2 regions of the Mesorhizobium sp. C432A genome follow, and region 1 is predicted to be linked to the other one. Evidence: predicted binding sites of a transcription regulator. Region 1 holds the regulator's gene; the other holds the start of a gene.
The links. The regulator LexA, encoded in region 1, represses DNA repair genes until DNA is damaged. The targets are predictions, from matches to a motif close to TGTTCNNNNTGTGTTCNG.

Region 1 (18,401 bases):
GCTTTAACGGCATTTCCAAGCCCGTGGCCGGAATATGGGAAGCAATGCGCCCTTTGCAACGATTTCCGCCGAACTGCTGCGTTCATAAGTCTATGACCGAACTGGTCGGCAACGAAATTCCGGGGCCTACGAGATATTCTGGTATGCCTCGGCGATGGCGAGAAAGTCGGACGCCTTCAGGCTGGCGCCGCCAACCAGCGCGCCATCGACGTTTTTGACGCCTAGCAGTTCGACAGCGTTGGACGCCTTGACCGAGCCGCCATAGAGGATGCGCATCTTGCCGGCCACGGCTGCGCCGAGCGCTTCCGCCAGTTTTTGGCGGATATGCGCGTGCGCCTCCGCCACGTCTTCGGCGGTCGGCGTCAGGCCGGTGCCGATAGCCCATACCGGCTCGTAGGCGATAACGGTGTTGGCGGGCGTTGCGCTCGGTGGCACCGAGCCGGCGACCTGGCGCGATAACACGTCGAGTGCTGTGCCCGCTTCGCGCTCGGCCTTGGTCTCGCCGATGCAGATGATGGCGACGAGCCCTGCCCGCCACGCCGCCGAGGCCTTGGCGAGGACGATGGCATCGTCCTCGCTGCGCTGTTCGCGGCACTCGGAATGGCCGACAATGACGTGGCTGGCGCCCGCATCCTTCAGCATCTCGGCTGAGACGCAGCCGGTGAAGGCGCCGCTTTCCTTGATGTGGCAGTCCTCGCCACCGGCCCGCACCGGCGTGCGCGACAGGATTTCGACGGCGCGCGACAGTAAGGTCGCCGGCACGCAGACCAATGCTTCGGTCTCTGCGTCGAGCCCGCTCATGAAGCCGTTGCCGATCATCCTGAGCTCGTTCAGCGAAGCGCTGGTGCCGTTCATTTTCCAGTTGCCGGCAACGAGCGGTCGAATTCCTGGCGTCATGGGGATCTGGTTCTCCGGGCGACATTGGGGTCTCGCCCTCCCTATCAAAATCAGGCCACAAAGCAATCGACAGTGAGCCGGAAGGGCGCTATTGCGCTTGTTTCAGACTCGGGCGCACGCAAAACTGCGCAAAAATCGGAAGTAACAATGCTTGGTATATTGAGAAGCGCGGCAGGGACCTGGGTCGCGAAAGCCCTGCTGTCGCTGCTGGTGTTGAGTTTCCTTGCCTGGGGCGTCACCACGCGGATGACGGGCGGCTTCCTGGCTGGCCATCATGCGGTGATCACCGCCGGCAGCACCACCGTGTCGATCACCGAGTACCGCCTCGCCTACGATCGCCAGATCGCCATGCTGCAGCAGCAGATCGGCCAGCGCATCAGCCGCGACCAGGCCAAGGCCTATGGCATCGACAACCAGGTGCTGGCTCAGTTGGTGTCCGGCGCCGTCCTTGACGAACAGGCGCGCAAGCTCGGGCTTGGCTTCTCCAAGGACAGGCTGGCCGAACTGACGCGGCAGGAACCCGCCTTCCAAGGCCCGAATGGCCAGTTCGACCGCCGGCTGTTCGAATCCCGGCTGCGCGAACTGGGAATGCGGCCGGAGGATTATCTGAAGAACCGGGCTCAGGTGGCGGTGCGCCAGCAGATCGTCGAAGCGGTTTCGGACGGCCTCAAGGCTCCGGACACCTTCTTCAAGGCAGTTGCGCTCTATCGGGGCGAAGACCGCACCATCGACTATCTGATCTTGCCAAAGGCGTTGGTGGAGCCCATCGAGGCGCCATCCGACAGCGTGCTTCAGGCTTATTTCGAGGCCAACAAGAAAACCTACGCGGCGCCAGAATACCGCAAATTCTCCTATGTCCGGCTCGAGCCCGAAGACATCATGGATGTCAGCGCCGTAACGGACCAGCAGGTCAGCGACGACTACAACAAGAACAAGGGCCGCTACACCACGCCGGAAATGCGCACCATCGAACAGCTGGTGTTCCCTTCCGCGGACGCCGCCAAGGCGGCATCCGATTCGCTGAAGACGGGCGCCACTTTCGACAAGATCGTCACCGCGCAGGGCAAGACCCCGGCCGACACGCTGCTCGGCACGCTCTCCAAGGATAAGATCACCGACAAGGCGGTCGCCGATGCCGCATTCGCGCTTGCCGTCAACGAAGTCAGCCCGGTCGTCCAGGGCGCGTTCGGTCCGGTGCTTTTGCGCGTCACCGAGATCAAACCGGAAACGGTGAAGCCGCTGGCGGAAGTGTCAGACCAGATCCGAAAGGATCTGGCGCTCGGCGAAGCAAGCCGCATCCTGCTCGACGTGCACGACAACTACGAAGACACCCGCGCCGCCGGCAGCACGCTGGCCGAAGCCGCCGCCAAACTGAAGCTCAAGGACGTCACCGTCGAGGCCATAGACCGCACCGGCCTCAAGCCGGACGGCACCATCATCAAGGACCTGCCGGCATCGCCGGACCTGATCAAGGCGGTGTTCGAGGCCGAGCCCAACACCGAGAATCAAGCCCTGACCACGCCTAACAACGGCTTCGTGTTCTATGAACTGACATCGATCACGCCGGCTCGCGACCGCACGCTGGACGAAGTCCGCCAGCGCGTGGTGGCGGACTGGACGACAGAGGAAACGACCAAGCGGCTGACCGCGAAAGCAGACGAACTCGACAAGCGCCTCAAGGCTGGCACCACACTCGACGTCATCGCCGGCGAACTGAAGCTTGAAAAGCAGACCAAGCGCGGCGTGAAGCGCGAGGCCGACGATGTCGATTTCGGCAAGGAGGGTGCTGCTGCGATGTTCGGGGTCGGCGAAGGCGGCACCGGGCTGATCCCCTCGCCCACCGGCGACGGCCAGATCCTGTTCAAGGTCGCCGAAGTGTTCGAGCCGGCCGGAGCCGACGCCAGCTCGGTACCCGACGATGCGCAAAAATCCTTCACGCAAGGCATGTCCGACGATCTGCTCGACCAGCTGGTGGCGCAGTTGCAGACGCAGTACGCCGTCAGCGTCGACCAGGCCGCCGTTTCCCAAGCCCTCGCCCAATGAATGGCCTTAGCCCAATGAACGTCTTGGCCCAATGAGCGCCCTGAAGACCCATATCGCCAAGGTCGCCACGGGAACCGGGCTTACCTTCGAGGAAGCGCGCGAAGCTTTCGACATCATCATGTCTGGCGACGCGACGCCGGGCCAGATCGGCGGCTTCCTGATGGCGTTGCGCGTGCGCGGGGAGACCGTGAGCGAGATTTCCGGCGCCGTCGCCACCATGCGTGCCAAGATGCTGCGCGTCGAAGCTCCTGAGGGCGCCATCGACATTGTCGGCACGGGCGGCGACAATTCGCATTCAGTCAACATCTCGACCGCTTCGGCCTTCGTCATTGCCGGCTGCGGCGTGCCGGTCGCCAAGCACGGCAATCGCGGCCTGTCGTCGCTGACGGGCGCTGCCGATGTGCTGGTCGCGCTCGGCGTCAAGATCGATATCCTGCCAGAGGTGATCGGCCGCTGCATCCAGGAGGCCGGCGTCGGCTTCATGTTCGCGCCGGCGCACCACCCTGCGATGAAGCATGTCGGCCCGACCCGCGTCGAGCTCGGCACGCGTACCATCTTCAACCTGCTCGGACCGCTGTCCAATCCGGCTGGCGTCAGCAGGCAGATGGTCGGCGTGTTCCTGCCGGAATGGATCGTGCCGGTGGCCGAGACATTGAAGGCGTTGGGCACCGAGCATGCCTGGGTGGTCCATGGGGATGGCTATGACGAAATCACCACCACCGGCGAAACGCAGGTGGCGGAACTGGCCGGCGGCGAGATCCGCCATTTCAGGCTCACCCCGGAAGCCGTCGGCCTGCAGCGCCACACCAAGGACGAGTTGCGCGGCGGCGACGCCGCCTACAATGCCACGGCGTTGCGCGACATGCTGAGAGGTGCTGCCGGGGCCTATCGCGATACGGTGCTGATGAACGCCGGCGCCGGCATGGTGGTGGCCGGCAAGGCGACGACGCTTGCCGACGGCATGGCCGCGGCCACACAGGCCATCGACAGCGGCCGGGCGCTGGGCGTGCTCGACAGGCTGGTCGAGATTTCGAACGGATGAGCCGTGGCTGACATTCTGCGCAAGATCGAGGCCTACAAGCGCGACGAGATCGCGGCGGCGAAGGCGCGGATACCGTTGGCCGAGATCAAGGCGCGAGCCAAGGATGCCGACGCACCGCGTGGCTTTCGGAGGGCGCTTGAGGCGAAGCGCAGATCGGGCAGCTTCGGCCTGATCGCCGAGATCAAAAAGGCAAGCCCATCCAAAGGCTTGATCCGTGCCGATTTCGACCCGCCCGCACTGGCGCAGGCCTATGAGAAAGGCGGTGCCGCCTGTCTTTCGGTGCTGACCGATGCGCCATCCTTCCAGGGCGCGCCGGAATTTCTCACCAATGCACGCAAGGCAGTGTCCCTGCCCGCGCTGCGCAAGGATTTCCTGTTCGACCCTTACCAGGTCTACGAGGCTCGCGCATGGGGCGCCGATGCCATCCTGATCATCATGGCCAGCGTCGATGATGCCTTGGCGAGCGAATTGGAAGCGACCGCGTTCGAACTCGGCATGGACGCGCTGATCGAGGTGCATGACGAGGCCGAGACGCAGCGCGCGGTAAAACTCTCGTCGCAGCTGATCGGCATCAACAACCGCAATCTCAGAACATTCGAGACCAGCCTCGAGACCTCGGAACGGCTGGCATCGATGGTGCCGGGCGGCCGATTGCTGGTCAGCGAGAGCGGAATTTTCACCCACGACGATTGCTTCAGGATGCAAAAGACCGGCATCAGCACCTTCCTCGTCGGCGAGAGCCTGATGCGGCAAGAGGATGTCGCTGCGGCAACGCGGCTGCTTTTGACAGGCAAGGCGAAAGCAGAGGCCATCTGAGGATGGCAGCCGCCCTCACCCATCTCGGCGCCAAGGGCGAGGCCAACATGGTCGATGTCGGCGAGAAGGCGGAGACGACGCGCACGGCGGTCGCCGAGGGCTTTGTCTCGATGCGGGCCGAAACCCTGAAGATGATCCTCGACGGCGACGCCAAGAAGGGCGATGTGCTGGGTACCGCGCGCATTGCCGGCATCATGGCTGCCAAGAAGACGCATGAGCTGATCCCACTCTGCCATCCGCTGCTTTTGACCAAGGTGTCGGTCGACATCGAACCGGACACCACGCTGCCCGGCCTCAGGGTCACCGCGCTCGCCCGCGTCACCGGCAAGACCGGGGTCGAGATGGAGGCGCTGACCGCGGCATCTGTCGCGTGCCTGACCATTTACGACATGGCCAAGGCGGTCGACCGCGCCATGGTGATTTCCGGTATAAAGCTGGTGGAAAAGACCGGCGGCAAGTCCGGCGACTACAAGGCGGGTTCGTAAATGGCGCTGGTTCCGGTCGCCGAGGCGCTTCAACGCCTACTCGACGGCGCTGTGGCGTTGCCCGGTGAAAGCGTCGCGCTGGCGGATTCGGCCGGCCGGGTGCTGGCGGAGCCGGTCGTGGCGCTGCGTACCCAGCCGCCTTTCAATGCATCTGCCATGGACGGCTATGCCGCACGGGCGCGGGATGTGGCGACCCTCCCGGCGAGGCTTTCGGTGATCGGCAAGGCGCCTGCAGGGCGAGGCTTTGACGGCGCTGTAGGTAAGGCGGAAGCTGTGCGCATCTTCACCGGCGCGCCGCTGCCGGAAGGCGCAGACACCATCGTCATCCAGGAGAATGTCCGCGATCTCGGCGGTGGCCGGATCGAGGTCACCGAACCGACGGCGAAGAACCGTAACATCCGCCGCCTTGGACTGGATTTTGCCCAAGGCGACGTGCTGCTGGAGAAAGGCCGCGTGCTCGATCCGGCTGCATTGTCGCTGGCGGCGTCGGCCAATCATCCCCGGTTGAACGTGGTGCAACGGCCGCTGGTCGCCATCATCGCCACCGGCGACGAATTGCTGCCACCGGGTAGCGAACCTGGCCCCGACCAGATCATCTCGTCCAACGCCTATGGCGTCGCTGCTGTGGCGCAGTCGGTCGGCGCTCGCGCGCTCGATCTCGGTATAGCGGCCGATCGCAAGGAAGCGATCGCGGCGCTGGTGAAAAAGGCGGTCGATGCGAAAGCCGACGTCATCGTCACGCTCGGCGGCGCCTCGGTCGGCGACCATGATCTCGTCCATGACGTGCTGACCGGCGAAGGCATGAACCTCGACTTCTGGAAGCTCGCCATGCGCCCGGGCAAGCCGCTGATGTTCGGGCGGCTGGGCGATATCAGGTGCATCGGCCTGCCCGGCAATCCGGTGGCGAGCCTGGTCTGCTCGCAATTGTTCCTGAAGCCGTTATTGGCGCAGCTCGGCGGCCGTCCCCACCGGCAGGACATCCGCCAGGCTCAGCTTGGCGCCGCGATGCCGGCCAATGATCTAAGGCAAGACTATGTGCGCGCCGTGGTCCGGGAAGAAGCCGGCGCATTGGTGGCGACGCCGTTCGGCATCCAGGATTCCTCGATGCTGAGAATGCTGGCCGACGCCACCGGCCTGATCGTGCGCGAGCCCTTCGCTCCGGCGGCAGAAGCAGGCGCTGCTTGCAGCGTTCTGATGTTGCGCTGAAGGTCGCGGATCCAAGCCGTTAATTCCAAGAGATAAGACTGGTTGTTACTCCGCCAGCAATGTCCGCGTCAGCGGATGTGTCGGATCGGCAAGCCCGTCGACGATGCTGAAATGATGCCGGTCCGGCTCGACCACTGTGCTGGTCGTGGCGCCGAGGCCGATCCAGATGTTGGCAAGCAGCGCATTCTGGCGCAGGAACTCCGCCCGCTCGCCGCCGCCGGCCCAGCAGGTGATGCGCGCGCCCTGCATGGGGCGCAGCAGAACCGGGCTTTCGGCCAGTGCTTCCGCTTCATCGATGGCCAGTGTCGCGTTCATCCCCGTCCGCATGATCGGCCGCAGATCATGAACCCCGGAGATCGAGACGACATTGCGTATGCGGCCGGCCACATCGGCGGCCAGAGGCGTCGTTGTCGTCACCATCCTGGAGGCGAGATGGCCGCCGGCGGAATGCCCGGTCAGGATCACCGGCCCGCCGACCATCGTCGCCGCCTTGCCGATCGCCGCCGCGATTTCCCTGACGATGCCGGAAATGCGTATGTCGGGACAAAGCGTGTAAGTCGGCATTGCCACGGCAAAGCCATTGGCAACCGCGCCGTTGGCCAGATGCGACCATGGCTTGTTGTCGAACGCCTTCCAGTAACCGCCATGGATGAAGACGACGAGCCCTTTGGGCATGACATCGGGAAGGAACAGATCGAGCCTGTTGCGCGGGCTGTCGCCATAGGCGATGTCGAGCTTGGCCCGACCGGACGCCGACATTGTGTCGCGAAAAGCCTGTGCCGGTGTGTCCCACGCGGCCGGCCAGCGATTGCTGCCGGCAATGTTGTCGCCGTTGGCGTAGGCATTGTCCCAATCGGCAACACGATGTTGGAGCATCTGCATCCCTCCCGGATGGCTTCAGTTCAGTCGACAGGAATGGCCGCCGAACAGGGCGGCGTCAATCCTGCGACCTAAAAACATTTTAGGCTTGAAACAAATTTCGACTGGTGCGATCCTGCGCCTTGTTCAGCCATGGGCGCGAGGCAGACAGGGGCAGCCGAAAATGCTTGGGCCATCAGCGCATATCGACACATTCACGCGCGACAACCTGCCGCCGCCGGAGCAATGGCCGGAGTTTTTGCTCGACGGCTTCGACTATCCCGACCACATAAATGCCGGCGTCGAATTGACCGACAGGCTGGTCGAAAAAGGGTTCGGCGACCACACCGCGCTGATCGGCAATGGCCGCCGCCGCACCTACAAGGAACTGTCCGACTGGACCAACAGGCTCGCCCATGCCCTGGTCGAGAATTATGGCGTCAAGCCGGGCAACCGGGTGCTGATCCGCTCGGCCAACAACCCGGCCATGGTCGCCTGTTGGCTGGCCGCCACCAAGGTTGGCGCGGTGGTCGTCAACACCATGCCGATGCTGCGCGCCGGCGAACTCGCCAAGATCGTCGACAAGGCGGAAATCACGGTTGCGCTTTGCGATACAAGGCTGATGGACGAGATGACCGCCTGCGCCAAGGGCAGTGCGTATCTCAAGCAGGTCATTGGCTTCGACGGCACGGCCAACCATGACGCGGAACTCGACCGCGCCGCCCTCGACAAGCCGGTCACCTTCACTGCCGTCAACACCGGCCGCGACGATGTCGCCCTGCTCGGCTTCACCTCCGGCACCACCGGCGTGCCGAAGGCGACGATGCATTTCCACCGCGACCTGCTGATCGTCGCCGACGCCTATGCCCGCGAAATCCTGGAGGTGACGCCCGACGACATCTTCGTCGGCTCCCCGCCCCTTGCCTTTACCTTCGGTCTTGGCGGGCTCGCCATCTTCCCGCTGCGTTTCGGCGCCGCGGCGACGCTGCTGGAACAGGCGACGCCACCCAACATGATCCACATCATCGAGACCTACAAAGCGACCATTTCCTTCACCGCTCCAACCGCCTATCGGGCCATGCTCAAGGCCATGGATCAAGGCGCTGACTTGTCCTCGCTGCGCGTCGCGGTTTCGGCGGGCGAGACGCTGCCGGCGCCTGTCTTCGAGGAATGGACTGAGAAGACCGGCAAGCCGATCCTCGATGGGATCGGCGCCACCGAGATGCTGCATATCTTCATCTCCAACCGCTTCGACGACATGAAGCCGGCCTCCACCGGCAAACCCGTCGGCGGCTATCAGGCACGCATCGTCGATGACGAGATGCGGGAGTTGCCGCGCGGCTCTACTGGCCGGCTGGCGGTGCGCGGCCCGACCGGCTGCCGCTACATGGCCGATGCCAGGCAAAAGGACTATGTCCGCGACGGCTGGAATCTCACCGGCGATACGTTCACGCAGGACGAGGATGGCTTCTTCCACTTCGCCGCGCGTTCCGACGACATGATCGTCAGCGCCGGCTACAACATCGCCGGCCCCGAGGTCGAAGCGGCGCTGCTCTCGCATCCCGACGTCGCCGAATGCGCGGTGACCGGCGCCGAGGACGGTGAACGCGGCCAGATCGTCGAGGCGCATATCGTGCTTGTGCAAGGTGTTTCGCCGGACGCATTGACCGTCAAACGCCTGCAGGACCACGTCAAGGCAACGATCGCGCCCTACAAATATCCGCGTTCGGTGAAGTTCATCGACGCCTTGCCCAAAACCCAGACCGGCAAGATCCAGCGCTTCCGGTTGCGCGCGGAGAAGAGCAATTGATTAAGCCGCACGATCCGGCGTCCGATGGCGCGCAGATGTCGTTCAAGGAGCGGATGTCCTACAGCGACTATCTGCAGCTGGACAAGGTGCTCGATGCGCAGGCGCCGCTGTCTTCGGCCCATGACGAGATGCTGTTCATCATCCAGCATCAGACATCGGAATTGTGGATGAAGCTCGCTTTACACGAGATCGGCGCCGCGATCCGCTCTATCCGCGCCGACCGCCTCGAACCGAGCTTCAAGATGCTGTCTCGCGTCGCGCGCATCTTCGAGCAGCTCAACAATGCCTGGGACGTGCTGCGCACGATGACGCCAAGCGAATACACCGAGTTTCGCGACGCGCTCGGCCAATCCTCGGGCTTCCAGTCGTGGCAGTACCGCGCCATCGAGTTCATGGCCGGCAACCGCAACCTAGCCATGCTCGGGCCGCACAAGCACCGGCGCGATCTTACGGACAGGCTGGAAGCGATCCTGGCCACGCCGTCGCTGTACGACGAGGCGCTTCTGCTTTTGGCGCGCAATGGCTTCGACATCGGCGCCGATGCCGGGCGCACGGACTGGCGCGAGACGCGCGGTGAGAACGAAGACGTGCTGGCTGCCTGGCAAACCGTCTACCGCGACCCGCAGCGCTACTGGATGCTCTACGAACTGGCCGAGAAGCTGGTCGACTTCGAGGATTACTTCCGCCGCTGGCGCTTCAACCACGTCACAACGGTCGAGCGCATCATCGGCTTGAAGCGCGGCACCGGCGGCACCTCAGGCGCCTCCTATCTGAAGAAGATGCTGGAGGTCGTGCTGTTTCCGGAGCTCTGGACGGTCCGCACCCGGCTCTAGAGCATTTCACCGTTTAACGGAAACGGCGAAATGCTCTAGCTCTTTGATTGACGCAATTTCGGACGGAAAACCGCTTCACACTTTTCCTGAAATTGCTCTGGTTTCTCACGTAACCGCGGTCTTCACCGCGAAGCGGGCGTCCTGCCAGGCGCCGGTGCGCAGAATATCCTCCAGGACTTCGACCGCCTGCCAGACATCGCCATATCCGACATAGAGCGGCGTGAAGCCGAAACGGATGGTCGACGGCGCCCGGAAATCGCCGATCACGCCGCGCTCGATCAGCGCCCGCATCACCTGATAGCCATGCGGGTGGAGGAACGACACCTGGCTGCCGCGCTGGCTGCCGTCGCGAGGACTTTCCAGTTCAAGCCGGTAGGCGCCGCATCTGGCTTCGACGAGCTGGATAAACAGGTCGGTCAGCGCGATGCTTTTTCTGCGCACCGCCGCCATATCGACGTCGTTCCAGATATCGAGCGCGCCCTTGAGCGCCCGCATCGACAGCACCGGCTGCGTTCCGCACAGGAAGCGGCGAATGCCGCTGCCGACGGCAAAGCCCTGCTCGAAGGCAAAGGGCCGCGCATGGCCCCACCAGCCGCTGAGCGGCTGGTGGGCATCGTCATGGTGGCGCTCGGCCGCGTAGATGAAGGCCGGCGAGCCCGGGCCGCCATTGAGGTATTTGTAGGTGCAGCCGACGGCGAAATCGGCATTGGCACGGTCAAGTTCGACCGGCAAGGCGCCGGCCGTGTGGCAGAGATCCCAGATGATCAGCGCGCCGGCGTCATGTGCCTTGCGCGTCAGCGCCGCCATGTCGCGCAACTGGCCGGATTTGTAGTTGACGTGGTTGACCAGGATGACGGCAACGCTGTCGTCGATCAGCTCCTCGATTGCGGCCGCGTCGACGCCCTCCAGCCGCAGCCGCGTTCCCGGCCGGGTCGAGGCGACGCCTTCGGCCATGTAGAGGTCGGTCGGGAAACTGTCGCCCTCGGCAACGATGACCGACCGATCCGGCCGCATGCCGAGCGCTGCGTGCAGCAGCTTGTAGATGTTGATCGAGGTTGTGTCGCAGACCACCGTCTGCCCATCAGCCGCGCCGATCAGTCGCCCGAGCTGATCTCCGAGTTCCACCGGCATGTTGAACCAGCCGGCGGTGTTCCAGGCGCGAATGAGGTCGTGCGCCCATTCCTGCGTGGCGGCCTGCTGCAGTTCGCTGAAGACGACCGCTGACGCGGCGCCCAGGGAATTGCCGTCGAGATAAATCACGCCTTGCGGCAAGACAAAGCGTTCACGCATGGAGCGCAGCGGATCGGCGGCATCCATTGCTTCGATTGTAGCGAGATCGGGTGTCGTGCTCATGATCCGGCGCCCCTCCATGGACAAACGCGCGCGGCGGAGCCTGCCGCCCAAACATGCCGGCGATCTTGAGTGGTCGCCCTTGAACTGTCAAACATTATATATAATTCACCCATTGAAAGGCTTTGATATATAATGATCCGCCCGAGCGTTTATGTCTGATGGATCACGATGCTGGATGACGAGCAGACCTCGAAGACGGAAGTGGCCTATCGCCTGCTCAGGCGCGATATTCTTGCGACCCGGCTGGCGCCTGCCGCGCCGTTGAAGCTGAGCACGCTGCGCAACACCTACGGCATCGGCTGGACGCCGTTGCGCGAGGCGCTGTCGCGGCTGGAGGCGGAACGGCTTGTGACCGCCATCAGCAACCGCGGGTTTGCGGTCGCTCCCGTCTCTCGGGCGGAGCTCGAGGATTTGGCACGTGCGCGGCTGGTGGTCGAACTGCCCCTGCTGGTGGAATCGATCGAGAAGGGCGACCGTGAGTGGGAAGACGCGGTCGTTGCCGCCCACTATCGTCTCTCACGGTGCGGGTCTGTTCTCGACGATCCATCGGATGATGCGGTCGACGCGTGGTACGAAAAACACGATGCCTTCCATGCGGCGCTGCTCAGTGCCGCGACATCCAGCTGGCTGCTGCGCTTCAATGCAACGATTTCCGACCAATTGCATCGCCATCACCGCTTTCTGGGTCTGGCCCCGACGCTGCGCGCCGCCGCCGGCCGCACGGACGGACACCGGAAGGCCGTGGCGGCCCTGCGCGACGCCGTGGCGATCGAACACCATACCGCCCTGATGGAAGCGGCCCTCGATCGCGACGTCGAACGTGCGAAAACTCTGATGACCGCTCACATCGGCTACACGCTGCGGGTCTATGCCCAGAGAGAACCCCGCGCGGATGCTGCGCAGCCCCGTCCGAAAAGGAAGCGGCGATCGTAGCCGACGACGCAGGGCACTTTGTCTTCGTTTCACCCCGTTGCTGGCAACTGGGCGCAGGCGGCGCTCGCAGCGCCGAACGTTACGCTGAACAAAACGTCAACACATTCATTAAACTTTAAAAGGTTGCGGAACACAACTGGAACAGATAGTGTTTGTTCTGGGTTTGTTTTTTCTGATTCTGGTTTCAGAACCCTTGGGGGCCGCGATGCTGACGCGCAAACAACATGAGCTTCTGATGTTCATCCATGAACGCCTGAAGGAGAGCGGAATCCCGCCGTCCTTCGACGAGATGAAGGAAGCGCTCGACCTCGCCTCCAAGTCCGGCATCCACCGCCTGATCACGGCGCTTGAGGAGCGCGGTTTCATTCGCCGGCTGCCGAACCGGGCGCGCGCGCTGGAAGTGCTGCGGCTGCCCGACTCGATCGCACCAGGCCTCAATGCGGCGAGGAAGTTTTCGCCGAGCGTCATTCAGGGCAGTCTTGGTCAAACCGGCCAAGGGCAAGGCGGCCAAGGACAAGGCGCGTTGGGCCAAGGCGGTCTCGGCCGCCAGATCAAGCCGGGCTCGCCGTCGCGTTCGATGTCGGCCGGCAATGACGATGCCGTTTCCGCGATTTCAATCCCGGTTATGGGACGCATCGCCGCCGGCGTGCCGATCGACGCCATCCAGCATCAGACCCATTCGATCTCGGTGCCGCCCGATATGATCATGGGCGGCGAACACTACGCGCTCGAGGTCAAGGGCGATTCGATGATCGAGGCCGGCATTTTCGATGGCGACACGGTCATCATCCGCAATGCCGACACAGCCAGCCCCGGCGAGATCGTGGTGGCGTTGGTCGACGATGAGGAAGCGACCCTGAAACGCTTCCGCCGCAAGGGCGCCTCGATCGCCCTGGAAGCCGCCAACCCGGCCTACGAGACCCGCATTTTTGGACCGGACAGGGTGAAGGTGCAGGGCAAGCTTGTCGGATTGATCCGGCGCTACTGAGCCGGCTTGGGTTTGTACTTTTCACGCTGGTTGTAAGGCGGCAGGCCGCGCGCTTCGCGGGAGAAGCGGCGTTGCTCGTGCCAGTGGCGATACGGCTTGTCGACGGCGAAGCGGATGGTTGGCGCTGCAGCTGCCGATTGCGGATCGAAGAAGACGGCGGCGCTGCCGTCGCGGGCCAGCTGTTTCTTCGTCACGACCAGCACCAGCGGGTCGCGGCACGGATTGTAGGCGGTGGCGTCATCGATGACGATCAGGCTCGCGAAGGCACAGGCCGGCCGCGCCGTCTTGCGGTCTTTCGCAAGCGCTACAATGGCTCCGGAAGGGTGCCGGGCGATACAGAGATCGCCGGTGCAATAGAAGGGCGAGCCGGGCGGCAGATCGAGCGGATCGAGATCGAACCGCGTATCTGTTGACTCGAAAATCTCAGGTGGGATAATGGTTTCGGCCCGCAGCGCCCGTTTCCAATTGTCCGTGGTGAATTCGTTGGAGCGTTCGCGGTTGAGGGCGAGTTCGCCGCCACCGATCGGCATGGCCACCAGATGCGCATCCTCGGATATGAGCACGTCGGGCGTAAGCACCTGCGGCACCGTCAACAGGCCGGCCAGCGCGAAAGGCACGGCCGCCAGCCTGAGCCAGGTGGTGGCCATGGTGGCGATGACGAGGGCGACCGTCACCAGCAGCACCGAGCGGATGGAAATCAACCCGACGGCATCGACCGGCGAGCGCTCGGAAATCCAGGCCGATATGGCGATCATCGCCGTCAGGCCTTTGCCCATCACATAGAGGAACGGTCCGTCGGCGCCGAACGGCATCGCCAGCGCGCTGAGCACGGCAAACGGCATGACGATCAACGATACAATCGGCATCACGGCCAGATTGGCGATCAGGCTGAGCGGCGACACACGCTGAAAATGCCAGATGGCGAACAGCAAGGTTGCACTGCCGGCGATGATCGAGGTCATGGCGAGGCCGCCCATGGCCAGCGCGAATTTTCGCGACAGGAAGCCGACGAAGGAGCGCTTTGCCGGTGGCGTTCTCACCTTGTCGGCGCGGTAATCGGCCCAGCCGGCATAGGCGCCGACAAGGGCGGCAGTGGCGGCAAACGACATCTGGAAGCTGGGACCGACCACCTCGTGCGGCGACACCAGGATGACGGCAATGGCGGAGATCGCCAGATTGCGCATGGTGAGTGCGGCGCGATCAAACAGCACGGCGACAAGCATGACCGCTAGCATGATGAAACTGCGCTCGGCAGCCACCACGATGCCTGAAATGACGAGATAGGCGGCGATGGAGACGAGTGCTGCCACTGCTGCATATTTCTTCACCGGCCGGCGCGAGGAGAAATCCGGAAACAGCGCAAAGGCGCCGCGCAGCAACGCCATGATGGTGCCGGCAACCAGCGCCATATGCAGGCCGGAGATGGAGATGATGTGATAGATGCCGGTGCGCCGCATCGCTTCGTTGACCTCGTCCGGGATGCCGGCGCGCACGCCGACAATCAGCGCCGCGGCAATCTCGCCTTCGGCGCCGCCGATCTTGCCCCTGATATGGTCGGCAATGTTTTCGCGCGCGCTCTCGATTGCCGAGGAGAGCCGCGCGGTCAGCGGCGGCGGTCCCTGCGTAGCAATGGTTTTCGGATTGCCGAGAAAGAAGCCGCTGCCGCCGATACCGGTGAAATAGCTGTCGAAGGAGAAATCGTAGCTCTCCGGCCGCACCGGACCGGTCGGCGGCAACAGCCTGGCATAGCCGGTGATCAGGGAGCCGGCGGTCATATCGGCGGGAACGGTCCGCGCCGAGAGCCTGACCCGCTCCGGGGCGTAGCGCAGCTTGGGGTAAGCGGTCGAAACCACGTCGAGCGTCAGCCTGATGCGCCCGCTCTCCATCTGTTCGAGACTGACGACGCGGCCGGTCAGCCGTGTCTGGATCTCGGAGCCGAGCATCTGCGTTCCGGCGCGCCAGGTCTCGACTTTGGCGGCGACGACGCCGAGCGCGCACAGCATCGCGGCCATGCAGAACAGATGCGTCCTCGGCCGCGATCGCGTGGCGACAGCGCAACATGTCGCCAGCACCACAATGGCGATTGGCTGCGCAAAGCCCGGCTCGCCGGCCAGCGAGAAGTAGACGATGACGCCGGCTGCCAGGAAAACCGGGACCAGCAGGAAGGCGACGCCCCGGTCGAGCTCCGTGTTGGCGGCCACGGCAAGGCTGCGGCGGAGCGCGGGCCATGACGGGCGGCGAAGCCGTCTGCGCAGTCGGGCGATAGATCCGGGCGCTGTGACTTGCGCCGGCAAGGCGTGACCGGGCAGCGCGGGCGCTATGCCGGGATGCGGCTCAGGCAGCGCGAGGGGCAGCGGCTCGGCATAGGGACTATCGGCAAACAGCGAGCGTTCGCTGACGCTTGCCTCGCCGCCTTCGCCTTCCTTCGTGCCCCGGCCACGTCCAGCCATCGGGTCTGCCCCTTGCGCCCCAGACCTCCTATGCTACATGAACGCGCAAAGTGCGAAAGTCCGTGCGGTCGCGTCCACCGCGCCGGAATTGACGATCACTCGCCAAGGACGCTCAATCCTCAATCATATCCCGGCCCTCCGCCCTCAGGCGAGCAAGCCCATCGTGCATTGCCTTCAATTGTTCCGGTGTATGACCCTGCCATTCAGCGAGCTCCCCCAGGATGAGCAACGGATCACGGGAGCGGTAGGATTTCGTCGGATTACCGGGAAATTTTTTATCGGTCAGGTTAGGGTCATCCATAAAAAACCCCGTCGGCTTTACGATGTAAATCCTTTGACGACCGTCACCCGTTGCAAGCTCTGCTCCCCAGATGGCGGCTTCCAGTGTCTGGGTGAAATAGATCCATGACAGTGGTTTACCTCTGAAATTGGAAGGGTGGCCGACGCTCAGCAGATCCCCGGGTTTCAAATCCGCCCGGGTACCATGGTAGAACGGATCACCCTCCGTATGGTCGGCGTTTCTGGTCATCGGTAGTCCTTCTTTCAATCATTCCTCCTTCGTGGCGAGGCCGGACCGCACACAGTTGCGGTGTTCACGATAATGATTGCAGAAAGGTCAATATGCGTGACCAAGCCAACGCTGTCACGGCGGCGTTGTGTCGGGCAGTGCCGCATCCGTGAAGAAATGTCCGCTCGTCAGAGGGGGCTACCACCGTCGCAGCGATGTTCCAGGCACTGTGACGGGCGCTGCAGCCGAATGAAACCCAGACATTGACGCTGCTGCCAAATGAGGTTGCGCGGAGGTGCGAACAGATTTTTGTGCTACAAGGCTCCACCGCCAGTTGACGCAAACGATAATTGCCGACGTGCCCCCGGCCTCATCCAGCCATCGGGTCTGCCCCTTGCGCCCCAGACCCCCTATGCTACATGAACGCGCAAAGCGCGAAAGTCCGCGCGATCACGCTCCGCTTTCCAAGGCTTCCCGAGAGTTCCATGTCCGACACGGTCGTCACCCGTTTTGCCCCCTCGCCCACCGGCTATCTGCATATCGGCGGCGCGCGCACGGCGCTGTTCAACTGGCTGTACGCCAAGCACACCGGCGGCACGATGGTGCTGCGCATCGAGGACACCGACCGCGAACGCTTCAACGAGGCGGCGACACAGGCCATTCTGGATGGGCTGACCTGGCTCGGCCTTTCCTGGGACGGTGAGGCCATATCGCAGTTCGAGCGCGCGCCGCGCCACCGTGAGGTGGCCGAGGAGCTGGTGCGCCTGGGCAAGGCCTATTACAGCTACGAGACGCCTGCCGAGCTCGAGGCGATGCGCGAGGCCGCACGCGCCAAGGGCCTGCCGCCGCGCTACAACGGCCAGTGGCGAGATCGTGCCCCCTCGGAGGCGCCTCCCGGCGTCAAGGGCGCCATCCGCATCAAGGCGCCGACCGAGGGCGAAACCGTGGTGCACGACCGTGTGCAGGGCGAGGTGCGCTTCCCCAACAAGGACCTCGACGATTTCATCATCCTGCGCTCGGACGGCAATCCGACCTACATGCATGCCGTCGTCGTCGACGACCATGACATGGGCGTCACCCACATCATCCGCGGCGACGACCATCTGACCAACGCCGCGCGCCAGACGGTGATCTACAACGCCATGGGCTGGGACGTCCCGTCGATGTCGCATATCCCGCTGATCCACGGCGCCGACGGCGCCAAGCTGTCGAAGCGGCACGGCGCACTCGGTGTCGAGGCTTATCGCGCCATGGGCTATCTGCCCGAGGCACTGCTCAACTATCTGGCAAGGCTCGGCTGGAGCCATGGCGACGACGAGATCATGTCGATCAAGGACATGATTTCGTGGTTCGACATCGGCGATGTCAACAAGGGTGCGGCGCGCTTCGACTTCGCCAAGCTCGAGTCAATCAACGGCGCGCATATGCGCAAGATGGCCGATACCGAGCTGTTCGACATTTTCGTCGCCACTCTGCCATACCTCGAAGGCGGATCTGCTATCGCCGCCCGTCTCGACGACGCCAGGAAGGCGCAGCTGCTGGCCGCCTTGCCTGGCCTGAAAGAGCGCGCCAAGACGCTGGTGGAACTGGCCGATGGCGCTGCCTTCCTGTTCGTCGAGCGGCCGCTGCCGATCGACGAGAAGGCGGCAGCACTGCTCAGTGCCGACGCGCGCGCGATCCTGCGCGGCGCACATGCCGCTTTGCAGACTGTTTCGGGCGATTGGTCGGCTGCCGCGGCTGAAGCCGCGGTGCGCAAGTTCGCAGCGGCCGGCGGCCACAAGCTCGGCGCCGTGGCCCAACCGCTCCGGGCGGCCCTTACCGGCCGCAGCACCTCGCCCGGCGTGTTCGACGTGCTTGCCGTGCTTGGCCGCGAGGAAAGCCTGGCGCGGATTGCGGATCAAATCGATTAGGAGCGAGCTGGCCCAAAAAGATTGGCATTGAAAGGCGGGTTTCGCAGTGCAACATTAGGCCTTGGCCCAATCTGGCACGCACTTCCTAAATGCGGTGGCGAGTTCGCGCATTCCGGTGATTTCGACGTGTCGTTTGCAGGAATTGCCTTGCCGGCATGAGGAAGATGAAGGAGTTTGAGAATGAGCGAAGCTGCGACGAGACTGGAAACCGGCAGCAAGACGACGCACCCGTCGACTGCCACGCTCGAACTGGCCGGCAAGACGCATGA
Region 2 (4,413 bases), 2.8 Mb from region 1:
ACAGGATCTGACCCATGAGACTTTACCGCTTTTTGTCCGCCCCCGACGATTCAACCTTCTGCCACAAGGTGACCGCGGCGCTGAACAAGGGCTGGCACCTGTACGGCTCGCCGACCTACGCCTACGACAAGAAGACCAAATCGATGCGCTGCGGCCAGGCGGTGGTGAAGGATATCGACGGCCAGGAATACGGGCCGGATACCAAGCTGAGCGACTGGTAGGCTTTGCCAGGCACGGACGCAGGCTGTGTCGAGATTCAGGTCAGGCCGAGCCGAGAACAGTGGTTTCCGAGAACCGGAGCGGAGCGTACTTAAAGTACGCGAGCACCGGAAGCGCAGGAAGCTGCCGTTCGCAGGCCGGCTCGCCACCTGAATATCGCACAGCCTTACTCCGCCGCCTCTTCAAGCTTTTCCATATCGTCGTCCGACAGGCCGAAATGGTGACCGATCTCGTGGATCAGCACATGGGTGACGATGTCGCCCAGCGTCTCTTCGTTCTCGGCCCAGTAGTCGAGGATGGCGCGGCGGTAGAGGGTGATGCGGTTCGGGCCTTCGCCGGTCTGCGGGTTCCAGCGCTCGGCGATGCCGCGGCCCTCGAACAGGCCGAGCAGGTCGAACGGCGTCTCCAGCGACAGATCGTCCATGATCTCGTCGGTCGGGAATTCGGCGATCATGATGACGATCTCGCCGGTCAGCTTGCGAAAATCGTCGGGCAGATGTGCGTACGCCTCCAGCGCCAGAAACTCGATCTCCTCGATCGAAGGCGAGAGTTCATCGTGCCAGGTGCGGGTCTTGTAGATGCGGGCCATGCTTTGTCCTTTGATCCGGCATATAGGCTTTCCCTCCGGACTCGGCAAATGGACGGGTACCTGGCCAATTCTTTGCGCCGAATGGCTGCGACCAAAGTCCAAGGTTGGCCTCGCCACCTTTGATCAAGGAATAAATTCCTTCTGACTCCGCTTGACTCTTTCGGCACCCTCTGGAATCTATAAGAACATAACAGGAACAATTATGAGAGAAATTGACCGTCATGGCGACATCAGCCGTGGCGCGGGAGACTGTTTTTGCCCTGCGCCGCCAGATCGCGAAGATCGAGGGAACGCTGCCCGAGCGCCTGGCCGCGCCGGCCGGCGAGCGACCTCGTGCGCGCGCTGACAGCGCTATCGGCGGTGCGCCCGAACCTAATGCCGATGTCACCATCATCCGGCGCGGGCTTGCCGTGGCTTCGCCGAATGCTTTCCTGGCGACCGGCGTCGAGCACCTCGATGCGGCGCTGAGCGGCGGCCTGCCGAAAGCCGCCTTGAGTGAAATCCATGGCCTTGAGACCCGCAATGCCGGGGCCGTCGCCGGCTTTGTGCTGTCGCTTGTCAGCCTGATCCTCAAGGGCCAGCCCTTGCCCGTGCTGTGGATCGGCACATCGGAGATTTTTCGCGAGGCCGGCTTTCCCTATGCCAGGGGATTGCAGGGCATGTTCGGTATCGCACCGGAGCAATTGCTGTTTTCCGAGGCGCCGAAACTCACCGATGCGCTGTGGGTAGCCGAGGAGGCCGCGAAGATGACGGCGCTCGCCGCAATCATCCTCGAAATCCGTGGCAGCCCGCAGCGGCTCGACCTCACCGCGACGCGCCGGCTGCACGCGCGCGCCCAAAACGCCGGCCGGCCGGTGTTCCTGCTGCGCCAGGCCGGCGAAGCCGAGCCGACCGCCGCCCCGGTGCGCCTCATCGTGTCGGCTGCACCAGCGGCGAGCCGCCGGACGATCGCCGGGTCGCTCGCCGGCTCGATCGGCCGGCCTGCCTTCACCGTCAGCATCGGCAAGAGCCGCACCGCTCTGCCTGGACAATTCACACTGGAGTGGAACCCCGATGAACACGCATTCGAAGAAAGAAAGCCCCGCGAAAAACGGGCAGAGAATTCTGTCGCTGTGGTTCCCGCATCTGGCGGCAGAACGGATCCTGCGCCAGCGCCTGGGACGGTCGTGGCGTTCCCGGCCTTCGGATCATCTGCCGCCATCTCACCCACCGCTCGTGATCAGCCATCGCGACCGCAACGCCCAGCGCATATCGGCCCTCGACGAGCGGGCTGAGGCGCTGCATCTGAAGCCTGGCATGGGCATTGCCGATGCGCGCGCCATGCATCCCTCGATCGACATCGTCGAGGCCGATCCGGACGCCGATCGCCGGCTGCTCGAAGGCCTCGCCGACTGGTGCGATCGCTATACGCCGCTGGTGGCGCTCGACGGTACTGATGGCCTTTATCTCGACGTCACCGGCTGCACGCATCTGTTCGGCGGCGAGCGCGCCATGCTGGACGACATCCTTGCGCGGTTTTTCCAGCAGGGTTTCGATGTCCGCGCAGGGTTGGCCGCGACGCCGGGTGCAGCCTGGGCGGCGGCGCGCTTCTGCGGCAACCGCATCGTTGTCTCCGGCGAGGAGGAAGCGCTGCTCGCCCCCTTGCCGCTGGCGGCACTGCGCATCGAGGCCGATATCCGCGCCAGCTTGGAAAGCGTCGGCCTGCGGACCGCCGGCGCGGTCATGGCAGCGCCGCGCGCGCCGCTCGCCCGTCGCTTCGGCCCGACCTTGCTGTTGCGGCTCGACCAGGCGCTCGGCCGCCTCGACGAGGCGGTATCGCCGCGCCTGCCCGTGGCCCCGCTTTCGGTCGAACGCCACCTGGCCGAGCCGGTCGTGCTGACCGCCGAGATCGAACGGCTGGTGCTCTTGCTGGCGGTGACGCTGAAGGCCGATCTCGAACGCCGCGGCGAGGGCGCAAGGATGCTGGCGCTGCTTTTGTTTCGCGTCGACGGCGCCGTCAGCCGCATCGCTGTCGGTACCTCGCGACCGTTGCGCGAACCCAAGCTTATCCAGCGCCTGTTCCATGAGCGGCTGGCCGCGCTCGAACAGGACATCGATGCCGGCTACGGCTTCGACCTGGTGCGGCTTTCGGTGCTGGCGGCCGCCGGCTTCGACATGCAGCAGGCCGATTTGACCGGCGAGACCGAGGATGACGGCGCCGACATGGCACTCTTTGCCGACCGCATCCGCGCCAGGCTCGGCGACAGTGCGGTGCTGAAACCGGTCGCCCTCGAGAGCCATCTGCCGGAGCGCGCCATCGCCACCATCCCGTTCTCGGAAGCGCCACAACGCAAAACACCGCTCAGGAAGCCGGGCTCGAAAGACGCGCCGCGCGCAACCATCTTCCCGCCGGAACGGCCGATCCGGCTGTTCCGTTCGCCCGAGCCGATCGAGGTGCCGGCCACCGAAATGCCTGAGGGTCCGCCGATGAATTTCCGCTGGCGCCGCGCGCTCTACCGGGTCGCGCGCGCCGAGGGGCCGGAACGCATCGCGCCGGAATGGTGGCGTGAAACGTCAAGCGATCCGCTCACATCGACGCGTGACTATTTCCGGATCGAGGATGCCGACGGCCGCCGCTACTGGCTCTACCGGCAAGGCCTCTATGGCAACCCGCAGGTGCCGCCGCGCTGGTTCATGCATGGAGTCTTCGCATGAACGCGCTGACCGTCATCCCCTATGCGGAATTCGGCATCCAGTCGAACTTCTCCTTCCTGCGCGGCGCCTCCAAGCCGGAGGAGCTGGTGGTGGCGGCCAAATTCCTCGGCTTTTCCTCGATCGGACTGGCAGACCGCAACACGGTGGCCGGCGTCGTGCGCGCCTGGCAGCAGGCCAAGGTCGAGAAGCTCGCCTATCACCCCGGTTGCCGCCTGGTGTTCGGCGACGGCACGCCGGACATTCTCGCCTATCCGCAGAACCGCAAGGGCTGGGGCCATCTCTGCCGCATGCTGACGCAAGCCAATTTGCGCGATGAAAACGAGAAGGGCGCGACCCTTCTCCAGCGCAGCGACCTGCTCGAATGGGGCGACCTGCTGTCGCTGGCGGTGCTGCCGGATCTCTCGGCGAATGCCGACGATCCCCTGGCATTGGTCCGTCAACTGAAAGACCGTTTCGGCGCTAATTTGCGGCTAGGCATGGCGCCGGATTATCGCGGCAATGACCGTTTCCGCATCGAGCAGGCGGCGGGCATGGCGGACATCGCCGGCGTGCCGCTGATGGCGACCAACGACGTGCTTTATCACAGCGCCGAGCGCCGCTCGCTGCAAGATGTGCTCACCGCCATCCGCCTCAATTTGCCGGTCGCCGAGGTCGGGCTGGAGCTGACGGCCAACGCCGAGCGCCATCTGAAGCCGCCGCTGGAAATGGCCCGTCTCTTCCGCCGCCATCCACCGGCGCTGGCCGAGACGCTGCGCTTTGCCGGCGAACTGACCTTCTCGCTCAGCGACCTCCAGTACAATTATCCCGACGAGCCGACGCAATCAGGGCTTGGGCCGCAGGCCGAGCTAGAGCGTCTGGCCAGGGAGGGGGCCGCCACGCGCTATCCGGCGGGCGTCCCCGCTTCCGTCTTG

Region 2: the regulator LexA is predicted to act here: its motif matches at 990-1,007, upstream of NLY33_RS06055 (ImuA family protein).

Annotation. Positions count from the first base shown of each region.
Region 1 covers NZ_CP100470.1:4,023,113-4,041,513, reverse strand. Annotated here, with positions in the region: gene tpiA (triose-phosphate isomerase) at 127-897, opposite strand; gene NLY33_RS19570 (peptidylprolyl isomerase) at 1,045-2,940, shown strand; gene trpD (anthranilate phosphoribosyltransferase) at 2,972-3,982, shown strand; gene trpC (indole-3-glycerol phosphate synthase TrpC) at 3,986-4,798, shown strand; gene moaC (cyclic pyranopterin monophosphate synthase MoaC) at 4,801-5,283, shown strand; gene NLY33_RS19550 (molybdopterin molybdotransferase MoeA) at 5,284-6,489, shown strand; gene NLY33_RS19545 (hormone-sensitive lipase) at 6,535-7,365, opposite strand; gene NLY33_RS19540 (AMP-binding protein) at 7,532-9,157, shown strand; gene kynA (tryptophan 2,3-dioxygenase) at 9,154-9,990, shown strand; gene kynU (kynureninase) at 10,096-11,343, opposite strand; gene NLY33_RS19525 (GntR family transcriptional regulator) at 11,512-12,276, shown strand; gene lexA (transcriptional repressor LexA) at 12,482-13,264, shown strand; gene NLY33_RS19515 (ComEC/Rec2 family competence protein) at 13,258-15,714, opposite strand; gene arr (NAD(+)--rifampin ADP-ribosyltransferase) at 15,827-16,243, opposite strand; gene gltX (glutamate--tRNA ligase) at 16,708-18,132, shown strand; gene gltA (citrate synthase) at 18,313-18,401, shown strand, end outside.
Region 2 covers NZ_CP100470.1:1,274,602-1,279,014, reverse strand. Annotated here, with positions in the region: gene NLY33_RS06065 (DUF1737 domain-containing protein) at 15-221, shown strand; gene NLY33_RS06060 (metallopeptidase family protein) at 386-808, opposite strand; gene NLY33_RS06055 (ImuA family protein) at 1,030-2,082, shown strand; gene NLY33_RS06050 (DUF6504 family protein) at 2,024-3,502, shown strand; gene NLY33_RS06045 (error-prone DNA polymerase) at 3,499-4,413, shown strand, end outside.